DNA from 2 places in the Alteromonas sp. McT4-15 genome. Region 2 is predicted to be linked to the other one. Evidence: riboswitches for the same ligand, from Rfam matches in the RefSeq annotation. Region 2 holds a riboswitch; the other holds the start of a gene.
What was found. A riboswitch is a leader RNA that binds a small molecule or an ion and turns the genes downstream of it on or off. The one in region 2 is predicted to bind thiamine pyrophosphate.

Region 1 (5,598 bases), on a different contig from region 2:
AACCCACCAAAGCCTCTGGTGTAATATTCACGGTCAAATGCATTTTGCACCCACAAAGACGTTTGCCAATTCCCTGATAGCATCACAACTTCTGAATTAAACAGTGCTGTACTCGGTGCCGTTACATCATGTCCGTCAGAGAATCGGTACTCACTCTTAAAGTCCATATCAACACGCCACAATAAAGTATCGGTAAAGGCATACTCACTGAATACATTAGCAGTCCACTTAGGCGCTTGCGCTTGTCGCTGCTCTTGTATTTCTGTGCCGTCTGCTAGGGTATACCCTTCAAATGTAGCACTTAAATACCCCACGCTGGCACTGACCTGCCACGCATCATTTGCTAACCAATTAAGTTCTAGTTCTGCGCCTTTATTTGTACCTAAGTCTGCGTTATCAATAATATCAACAAATCCAGCAGTACCATCATCACGAGTAATAACATCAAAATCGCTAACTTGTGTATCGGTTCTATCCATGAAGAATACTGCGGCGCGTGCAGTAAGGTTTGATGTTAAGAGTGGCTCCTTCACACCTAACTCGTAGTTCCAGTTGTACTCTTCATCGAAGAAACGCTGGTCGTCATTCACACGATTATCAGGGTTAAATCCAGCCCCTTTGAAGCCGCGCGACACACTAGCATAGTAAAAATGGTCACCCATTGTGTATTGGAGAGCCACCTTACCGCCTAACATTGTGGTATCAAAATCACGTGTTAGCCCGTTATTGTCGGCAAATTCGAAGTCGTAGTTTTCTGCGCGAATTCCCGCAACCAAGGTAAGATTATCTTGTAGCTGAGTTTCGGTTTGAAGATACAAAGCCGTTGTTGTTGGCGTGTACTCACTTGCATAGTCGTTACTAAGGTACGTGTACTGACGTAATAATTGCTCTTGTGAATTTTTGTAGAACGCCCCTACTGTCCAGTCAGTTTTCCCATCAAATAGTGCCGCTTCAGGTGAAGATACAAATCGAATTTCTCCTGTTTGGGTGTCTACATCGCGATAGTAGGCGTCAAATGATGTATAGCCCCACGGGTGAAAGCCTGTGAACGTCCAATCTTCGTCATAGCCATAGGCAATATTATGGGACGCATGCGTAGCAATGAGAATAAGATCGCCTTTGGCAGTGCGTGTTGTGCTGCGGGCGCTTATCGCATGTGTCTGATGTTCGTCAAAACCAGGCTCATCAGAACGGGTTTTGTTGTCATTGTCTAAAGAAAATGCGTCGTACCCATTATCTATGTCGTACCAACGATAAGTTACCGCCAATGTGGTGGTATCGTCTAACTCACCTTCCAACGCAAAGCGCAATGCAGTTTCATCAATATTATTGGTGTCATTGCGATTTAAAAAGGTATTTTCAACAAATCCGTCACTGCGATTATGTACTAGCGCAACACGATAACCCCAGTCTTGATTAATATCGTTACCCGTTGCACCTTCAATACGGTAGGTACCTTTGTTTCCCGCGCGCGCTTCAACATAGCTTGGCGCGTTACTGCCTACTTCATTACTGGTTAGTTTTACAGCCCCCGCTAGCGCACCAGTACCGTATAAAGTGGCTTGGGGGCCGCGATAGACTTCTAACTGTTTGGTGTCAAAGATAATACCTGCTGCCGCCAGACCAGAAAAATCAAATTCATCGACAATAAAACTAACAGACGGATTGATGGGCTCAGCAAACTGACTGCGCTCACCAATACCACGAATTTGAACGAAGCGACCGCGAGACGCACCAGCGGCAAAGTTAACATTGGGAATCGTATTTAGTACGCTATCGATATGGGAAGGCTGTCTACTGCGTAAACGCGCTTCGCTTAGAATAGTCGCGCTTGCGCTCAATTGGTCAAGTGTAGTCTGACGAAAGTCACCCGTTACCACAACGCGTTCGATATCTTGGGCTTGCTCGCTAACTTCATTGGTATTTTGAGCATAAGCAGCCACTGAACTGGCGAGTAAAGAAAGAGTGAAAAATGATTTGTACATGGGATCTCTTGTTCTTGTTTTAAGAAAAAAGATCCGGCTTTAACGGCAGGTGATAAGGCTATATTGTGAACCATCCCTACGCCGGTATTATCCGGATCAGGTTTAAGGGTTCCCACACAATGTGGATCTCAGACCGAAACACGGACACCCCTTGGCATATGTAAGAACATACTTAAGCGTATGGCTTACCAACTACGCGGAGTCTACCAGTTGGGTAAACGCCGTCAAGCGAAGATAACGTTAAGTACTATTTAATAAATATCTATGTTATTCAAACTTAACTTTCTTCAATATTCAGGTTGAGTTTTCTAACCTCGTCATCGGTTTGTGCTTTAAGTCCTTCCAGCGTTTTGCCGTGTGCGGTGGGCTGACGGGTTTCTGGGTCTACTTTTACAAACACAATATCATCAGCAAAGCAGATTGTTTTCTTTGTTGCCTTATTGCGAACCAAACAGCTTACGGTAATAGACGTGCGACCAACCGCTTTTGTCTCAAGCCCAAACTCAACAATATCCCCCTGCAATGCTGGAGACTCAAAACTTATTTCACCTATATGCTTGGTCACCAAACAGTTGGTTTCAAGCTGGCAAATTGCCCAAATTGCGGCTTCTTCGTCAATCCATTCCAACGCGCGGCCACCAAATAAGGAGTTGGCATAATTGAGATCATTTGGCATAACTAATCGCCGAGAAAGAAAGCGCATTCGAATTCCTCTTAATAAATCGCTACTATAGTCACTTAATTATACCGAAAAAACACTTTCATGGCGTTACAACAATTAGCCGATTGGTTATTTACTCCTTTTCTCGAACACGCTCACGGCACTACGCCTCGTTATCACAGGCGTGTTCTCGTGATAAGCGGTACAGAGCCATTTTGCGATACGTCTTGCAATGCATTAATTGCATCAGCCCCCCAATCAATAACCATTTCGCGATTTGGCGATAGCAAGACCCGAAAGCATGTGCTTGGCACTGAGTGTGATATTGCATTTTTTGATTGCCAAACATCGTTTTCCGCTGGAGATATGATGGCAGTAGCGGGCACCATTAAACACGGTGGTTGCCTTGTTCTGATTTGCCCCGACCTAACGCAATGGCCTAGCAAAGTTAAAACGTCCTCTTTATCCCACGGCTATACGCTAAGTTACAGTACCTATATAGCGCGCATGGTGGAAAAACTAAAAAGTAATGCTGATGTAGCAATTTATAGCGATTCACAGTTACATCTTCCGACACTGCGCCAGCCTCTCATACCCGCACTAGAAAACTGTAACTACGATAAGCAGGTCTTTGCATCTTATGAGCAAGCGCGTGGATTTAATGAATTAACCACATTTGACCAAACAGAACCTTGTCGTGCTCTTGTTACAGCACCACGCGGTAGGGGAAAGTCGTCGCTACTTGGGCTTGTTGCCAGTGAATTGGTGCGCCAAGGAAAACGTATATTACTTACCAGTAGCTTATCCGATAACGTCGTCCAAATATTTAAATTCGCGACTAAGCAACTTGGTGTGGCGCATATTGGCAATCATCACATTCACTATAACAAAGGTGAACTTAAATGGGTCGCTCCTGATAACGAACAACTTACAACTCAATTGTCACAGCATACTGACTTTATCATTGTTGATGAAGCCGCCTCTTTTCCCCTCCCCTTACTCAAAACCATTATCGACTCTCATCAAAATTGGATTTTAAGCACTACGTTGCAAGGCTATGAAGGCAGTGGTAACGGGTTTGTACAAAAACTATTGCCTACACTGCTTTCCTCTAAAGCAGAAGACTCTGAAGGAAAAGGCTCAGAAGAAAAAGACCCAGATACGGAAGGCAACGCCCCCTTGCCTAAGCATATTAGGCTGACTAACCCCCTGCGATGGTACGATGAAGATCCAATTGAACAATTTATATTAGACACGTGTTTGTTTGAAAAATCAGGGAGCAATCACGCTCTACAAGAGTACAGTAAACAAATCAGCTTTAATATGAGCGATACCACCTTTACATTGAGCGAAGTTAAGTCACTAAACGACGACATGCTCAGCCAAGTAATGCAATTGCTTACATTAGCCCACTATCAAACCACGCCAGATGATTTGATGCGTCTAGTTGATAGCCCTGATATTCATCTTGCCACGTTAAATCACTCAAATAATGTTATTGCAGCGGCTATTGTTAACGTAGAAGGTGGAGAACCACTTGCTCCACTTGCTCAGCACATTGCTACTGGCGAGCGCAGACCTAAGGGGCACTTGAGCGCCCAACGACTGGCCTTGTTGGCCGCAGATGCTACCTTAGCTACATCAAATTACTGGCGTATAAACCGCATCGCCGTATTACCCGCGTTGCAAGGCAAGGGGTATGGTTCTTTTTTACTAAGCGAAATAAAAAGCCGCGCAAATCATCACGCTGTTGATGCAATTACCACATCGTACGGCACCACCACTGCGCTAGATAGTTTTTGGACTAACAGTGGCTTTAGCATTGTCGATAAAGGGAGAAAACCGAACAAAGCAAGCGGAGAAACGAGTGCGTTAGCCTTTTGTGCCATGACTGAAGCGGCCAAACAATCACTAAAGCTCTTGTTGAGTTTATTTAAATGGCAAAACGATAATATTGATATAGCAACAGTACCCGAGGAGATTCAGGCTATATTAATGAAAAAACTACAGCATTTTATTGCTGGGAGCCGCACTCTTGATGATGTATGGCTAATACTCACACTTCTCATGGCTGCACTCAAAGACAACGAAAACGCATTCTTTGGTCATGCCATTAACCAGAAGAAAAAAGGGTCTTTACGCTATTTAAATAACAATGATGTGCTCACTGCAATAAGTAGTCATGAATTCAACATAGCGCTACTTAAGAGACAACTCAACGCCAATGGCATTAAAGACATTACCCGTATACTGCGCGAAGAAATAAAGCTGTTGTTTATGTAGCCTAGACGACTGAATAGTTATGGCTTGCACTGCGTTGAACCAACACGCTTTACGGTGGATAAAATGCTGCTCACACCGTATTTTTCACTAAATTGAAAGCAATAAAAAAGCCTCCATAAGGAGGCTTTTCTTTCGCTAATGCGCGGAATTAAATGCTAATACCACGGTTCTTCGCTTTTTCCTTGATGTAAGGTTCCCACGCAGCAGCATTGCGGCGTAGTGAGCGGTCTTTCTTAGCTTCCTGTACATGTCGGTAAGCAGACTTGAAGTTACCCGCATAGAAATTCGCTTCCATTAGTGTGAAGTGAATCTTCTCTGGGTCTTCAGCGCCGCGCTCAAGAGCATTTTCAAGTGCTTTGATTGCGCCTTTGTAGTCTTCAGCCACTAACAATAGTGTACCTTGCTTGCGGTAATGCTCTGGGTCAGAACTTTTCGCTGCCGCACGTGCGTACATGTTCGCAGCTGTTTTGTAGTTCTTCGCCTGGTGATATGCGTTTGCAATATTCGCTAGCATATCTGCATCATCTTTAAGCAAACCTTCTTTCATATGCTTTTCAAGCAGTTTAGCTGCTTTATAAGGCATACCGTTAGTTTGATAAAGCTGTGCAAGCGTTTTAATTTCACTGTCTTTTTTCAAGTAATCTTGCATATAAGCAAGTTCAAACGTTG
Region 2 (5,598 bases):
CGCCATTGCTATTGCGCTTGAGCGCAAATGTTCGCGTGTAATTGGCGGTGACAAAAATATCGAACACCTGAGTGTTATTTGAAGTAGCACCTAGTGGCTTGGTTAGGTGCCCACCTTTTACAAGAACTGCATGAGCGCCGAAGTTGATGAGCTGCTTAGCGCACGTCAGTGCCTCTTCCACACAGGTAATGTCGTCATTATGTTGTGCAAGCACGCCAAGTTCTTGAATATTGGGGGTAACGACATCGACAGTTTGCAGCAACTGCGTTATTGCATGGGTACTTAGCTCACTTAATTGACCGCCCGACGAACTGCTAAATACCGGATCCCAAACGACAAAAGGGCGAGTTGCGCCAAGGGCTTGTATACGAGTACACAATAGTTGTGCTTGCTCGTCATTGGCAATAGCCCCAATTTTTATTGCACTGGGCAAGGCATCCTGTGCCAACACTTGCCACTGTGCATTCAAAGCAGATACTTTTGTTATATCGCGACTTAGCATCACTGTATTTGACTGTACGGTAAGCTGAGTTGTCAGTAAGCAGGCGTGTACATCAAGGTCTGCCAGTGTAATAGCGTCGCGAGAGAGACCCGCCCCGCCACTAGAATCAATCCCACCAACACACCACACAACCCGCTTTTTCATTACCGACTGTGTCATGGCAAGTTCACCTTAGTATCTGCCGCATGGTAAAGCGCTGCGCCCGATTGATTAAAGGCCTTTGCCATATCCTGCATACCTTGCTGTTTCTCCTCAGCTTGTTTTGCTACATCACGCACTTCTTGCGAAATTTTCATGCTGCAAAACTTGGGGCCGCACATCGAGCAAAAATGCGCAACTTTGCCAGATGCCTGAGGAAGCGTTTCATCGTGATAAGCGCGGGCCGTGTGAGGGTCTAGAGACAAGTTAAATTGGTCTTCCCAGCGAAACTCGAAGCGCGCTTTTGACATGGCGTTGTCCCGTATTTGCGCGCCGGGATGGCCTTTTGCTAAGTCTGCCGCGTGCGCCGCAATTTTGTAGGTAATTAAGCCTTGCTTGACGTCTTCTTTGTTTGGCAACCCCAAGTGCTCTTTTGGCGTGACGTAGCACAGCATGGCGCAGCCATACCATCCAATCATGGCAGCACCAATGCCTGACGTGAAATGATCGTAACCCGGCGCTATGTCTGTGGTAAGTGGGCCAAGGGTATAAAACGGTGCCTCGTGGCAGTGCGTTAACTGCTCTTCCATGTTCGCTTTAATCATGTGCATTGGCACATGCCCTGGGCCTTCAATCATTACTTGAACATCGTATTCCCATGCAATTTTGGTTAGCTCGCCTAACGTGCGCAGTTCTGAAAACTGTGCATCATCGTTTGCATCCGCCACGCTGCCAGGGCGAAGGCCATCGCCAAGAGATAGCGACACGTCGTACTGCGCACAAATCTCACAAATTTCGCGAAAATGTTCATACAAAAAGCTTTGTTTGTGATGGCTCAAGCACCACTTAGCCATAATAGAACCGCCACGCGACACAATGCCCGTTACGCGTTTGGCGGTAAGGTGCACATACTCAAGCAGTACACCTGCGTGAATGGTGAAATAGTCAACCCCTTGCTCTGCCTGTTCAATAAGTGTGTCTTTAAACATTTCCCAGGTTAAGTCTTCTGCTACGCCATTAACTTTCTCTAGCGCTTGATAGATAGGGACTGTACCAAGTGGCACTGGACTGTTACGCAATAGCCATTCTCGGGTTTCGTGAATATTGCGGCCGGTAGACAAATCCATAATGGTGTCTGCACCCCAGCGAGTTGACCACACCAGCTTTTCCACTTCTTCTTCAATCGATGAGGTCACCGCGGAGTTGCCAATGTTGGCGTTAATTTTCACCAAAAAATTGCGCCCGATGATCATTGGCTCAAGTTCAGGGTGATTAATGTTGCATGGAATAATGGCACGGCCCGCGGCGACTTCATCTCGCACAAATTCAGGGGTAATAGTCTCTGGTAAGTTGGCGCCAAAGTGTTCGCCTTTGTGCTGTTGCGTTAGCTCTGCTTCTTTAATGGCCTGTCGGCTCATATTCTCTCGAATGGCAATGTATTCCATTTCGGGGGTCACAATACCTTGGCGAGCATAATGCAACTGCGTAACATTCTTGCCTTGCTTGGCTTTCAGTGGTTTACGCTCACGAATAAAGCGGAAATCTTCGGTGAAGATGTCATTTTCTCGTTCTTTAGCGAATGATGATGACACGCCATCCAGTGCAAATGTGTCGTCTCGCTCTGCAATCCATGCTTGGCGAAGTGGTGACAAGCCCTTGTGAACATCAATGGTTTGCGCTGGGTCGCCATACGGCCCTGATGTGTCATAAACAGGAATGGCTGGGTTAGGTTCAAAAAGCGGGTTTTCTTCTGTGCCACCTACCAAACTGTCGTGCTGGTGGATAAGCCGCATAGCCACTTTAACATCATCGCGGCTGCCGGTTTCGTAATGGCGTGTGGAGTTAGGGTACGCTTCGCCCGCTAGTTCATTGATAAATTGTTGCGCTTGTTTGCGCTGTTCGCGTCGTGTCGACATAGCATTTTGGCCTTAAAGGTTTAGGTTTAAAAATGCTTGTCAGGAGTGAAGGAGAATATAACGCAGGATTGAAGCAAGAAAGTTATCGCAGTACGTGGCTTTTTGCGCTGTGCAACACTAACACATCAAGATGCTAAGGCATCTAAACCATAGTAACAACGTGTGCTACTACAACAGCACAACAAAAATTCTACTTAAGCATTATATTTTCTTGTTCCCTTCGCAGGTATTAGCCTGATCAGGTTCAACGGATCCCGCTTTCGCGGTCTCAGCTTACTGGGTATCCAGTGAAGCACTCCGACAAGTAACTTGTATTTGAATATACTTAAAGTGAAATAGATTTCAAGGGGAGAAATTTATTTCTTGTCATTGCTTCTTGGCGTTTCTTCTAGTTATCGAGAGTAAAACAACGCTCACAAAGAAAAGTGCAAGATGCTCTGGTTCGCTTACCTCACTGACCTGAAGGTTGCCAGAAAACGCGCCTTCGAAATTGAGTTGGGCGCCAGTGTAAGATGAAAAGGAATCAACATACACTCCTCCCGTTATTAAACCTTTTTCAAAAGTGAAGTCTGCATATGGGGCTAAAATATGCCCGTGAATATTACCTTGTTCAAATGTGATAACTTCAGCGTTAATGAAGTTGTAGAGTATATTTGAACGCTCGGGCAGCCCCCAGAGCACGTCGAATGAATTAAGGGTAACAACGTTGTCGCTGGCTATATTAAGAACTAAAAAATCGTCAGTTTCAAACAAGCTACCCTTAAGGCCAGTATAAGTATTTAATTCGTCCAGTGTTATATCCGCAACGAACATGTTATCGCTATACGCATTATGCATATCTGCTTGTAACTCAAGTATTGAATACTGTGCATTAGCGCTCACGTTAGAATCAAGTTCTGCTAACGCTTTAGAAAATAGCGCAAGTTCTGCAAATGCATCTGCAATGTTTAAATCGCTTGTTTTGTATAGCTTACTTCCCCAAGAGAGCGGATCATGCCATTGGCTTGATGAGTCGTTCGTATAATTTCCTTTTACAACAGTATCACCCTTAATATTTCCACTGCCCTTCGCACTTAGGTCTCCCTCTACATGTAGGACTGTACCACCATTCGATGTCACTCCTACATCGTAATGATCGACTATAGCGTTGCCCCCCACGGCGATTGCGCCTTGAGAGTCTGCGTCATACAGGTTCGCATTCTGACGAGTTACAAGATTGAAGTTCGCTGACTCACCCAAACTAAGATCTATATGACTTGCTTGTGCTTGCGCAGATAGTGCAGCGATAAAGCAAATGCTAATAAGAGAAAAGGTAAGACGCATAGATACTCCACAGATACGTTCACAGATAGACAGCTAACTTCAGTAATTACATAAAACTTCGCAATGACAGCGTTGTCATTAACATTTGTCGGGGAGTATAAACGTGTGTTTGAATTTTGTACAGTGGTTTCTGCGAGTCTAACTCTCGTTAGACTCTTTGGGAGTGCAGTGCAAGCCCTTCTTTATAAAGCTGAAGGGCAGTTGCAGTGTCTTGATTACGTTCGCTTATGGCTGACAACAGCAATAAATCTTCTTTTCGCGCTTTCATTTTGGTCGCTTTTAACAACGCTTTTTCTGCAAGTACGTCGTCACCGGAGTTAAATGCTACTTGGCCAAGTGTTGAATATAACGCCACGTTGTCTTCGTCTTGCTTTATCCAGCTTTCCAGTAAGCGCAGTGACGGTGACGAGTCCGGAATGTTCAGTTGCGTGAAAAGTGGAAACAACGCACTATTGAGGCCGCGTTTTTGCCAATCAACCAGCAATTGCTGGGCGTCAGCGTGCATACCTTGATCGAGCAATTGCTGAATGTACGCTGCACGATAAGCGTCGTCGTGACGAAGTTTACGGGGTAAATTTTCCCAATAGCTCTTAAGCTCAACAGCGCCTTGTTTGCTGGCAATCTCTGCAAACTTCCCTTTTGCGATGCGCTGACTCCACGCAGTGTAATCTTCTTTTGATAGCGCTTTTCGCCAGCTACCTAAGTTATTTTGTAATGTTTGCCACTGTCCTAGTGCTGCAAGTAACTGCGCCTTTAGTTGCACAACTTGTCTGTTCTCACGAGACTTGTCATCAAGCTCATCTAATTTCGCAAGCGCAGCTTCGTGTTTGCCATCAACCATGTCGATACGTGCGTGCATCACGGTAGCGGCAAGGGTTGCATTCGCAAACTCGCTAGCTTGTTCTAGGAAATAACGCGCTTTGTCGAAGTCGTTGTTGGCGAAAGCAATTTGAGCAGAGGCTAAATAATTTACGCCTTCAAAGTCACCGTTGGTGGTTTTACTCAATGCTTTTTTAGCAGTTTCAAAGTCACCGGCTGCCATGGCATGCAAGCCATCGTAAAACGCACGCTTTCGCTTGCGTTCTCCCAGTGCACCAAACCATTTATGTGAACCTGTAAATAAGCTTAATGCCCACATGACTAGACGCAACAAGGCATAAGCACCTACTACACCAATAATAAGAAACAGGCTAAAGCTTATCACCGTCATTTCAATTCCCTTATTGCCAAGGGAAATGAGTACATAGCCTTTATCGCCCAATATCATTGGCCCGACAATGAGCGTAATTATAAATGCGGCAAGGACCGCTAACACAATCGTTAACCATCTCATAGTGCGCTAGCTCCTTGTCCAAACACTTGCTTTACACGGTTATCAAGTAACCCTTCAAGCGGCTTTTGTGCTTTTAACTCTGAAGGAGTAGGGCGAGACACGTCGGTATTAAGCAAATTCTGAATTGCGTTAACAAAACCAGTGACTTGGCTAGTCTCTATATCGAATTTTTCGATCAGCAGGGTTTGAGCGTATTGTAGCGATTGATTGTAAAGGCCTGCGTCACCCTTCAATGCCGCCGACTGTGCATGCATTAACTGTAAGCGCAGTTGCTCTTTGAGTAAAAACTGTGCTTCCAGCGACAATACTGGCTCAACCGGGCCCTCAATCGTTTTAATGGTAAATAGGTCGCCTACCAACTTATCCCATACTTTAGCTAAATTGGC

Region 1: another riboswitch for thiamine pyrophosphate. It lies ahead of LHL20_RS11875 (TonB-dependent receptor); the one in region 2 lies ahead of thiC (phosphomethylpyrimidine synthase ThiC).

The regions. Positions count from the first base shown of each region.
Region 1 is NZ_JAJALG010000014.1:76,313-81,910, forward strand. It holds gene LHL20_RS11875 (TonB-dependent receptor) at 1-1,985, opposite strand, end outside; TPP riboswitch at 2,042-2,147, opposite strand; gene LHL20_RS11880 (acyl-CoA thioesterase) at 2,263-2,688, opposite strand; gene LHL20_RS11885 (GNAT family N-acetyltransferase) at 2,749-4,929, shown strand; gene LHL20_RS11890 (tetratricopeptide repeat protein) at 5,078-5,598, opposite strand, start outside.
Region 2 is NZ_JAJALG010000004.1:158,358-163,955, forward strand. It holds gene thiE (thiamine phosphate synthase) at 1-661, opposite strand, end outside; gene thiC (phosphomethylpyrimidine synthase ThiC) at 658-2,556, opposite strand; TPP riboswitch at 2,755-2,866, opposite strand; gene LHL20_RS05225 (choice-of-anchor A family protein) at 2,923-3,879, opposite strand; gene LHL20_RS05230 (heme biosynthesis HemY N-terminal domain-containing protein) at 4,028-5,212, opposite strand; gene LHL20_RS05235 (uroporphyrinogen-III C-methyltransferase) at 5,209-5,598, opposite strand, start outside.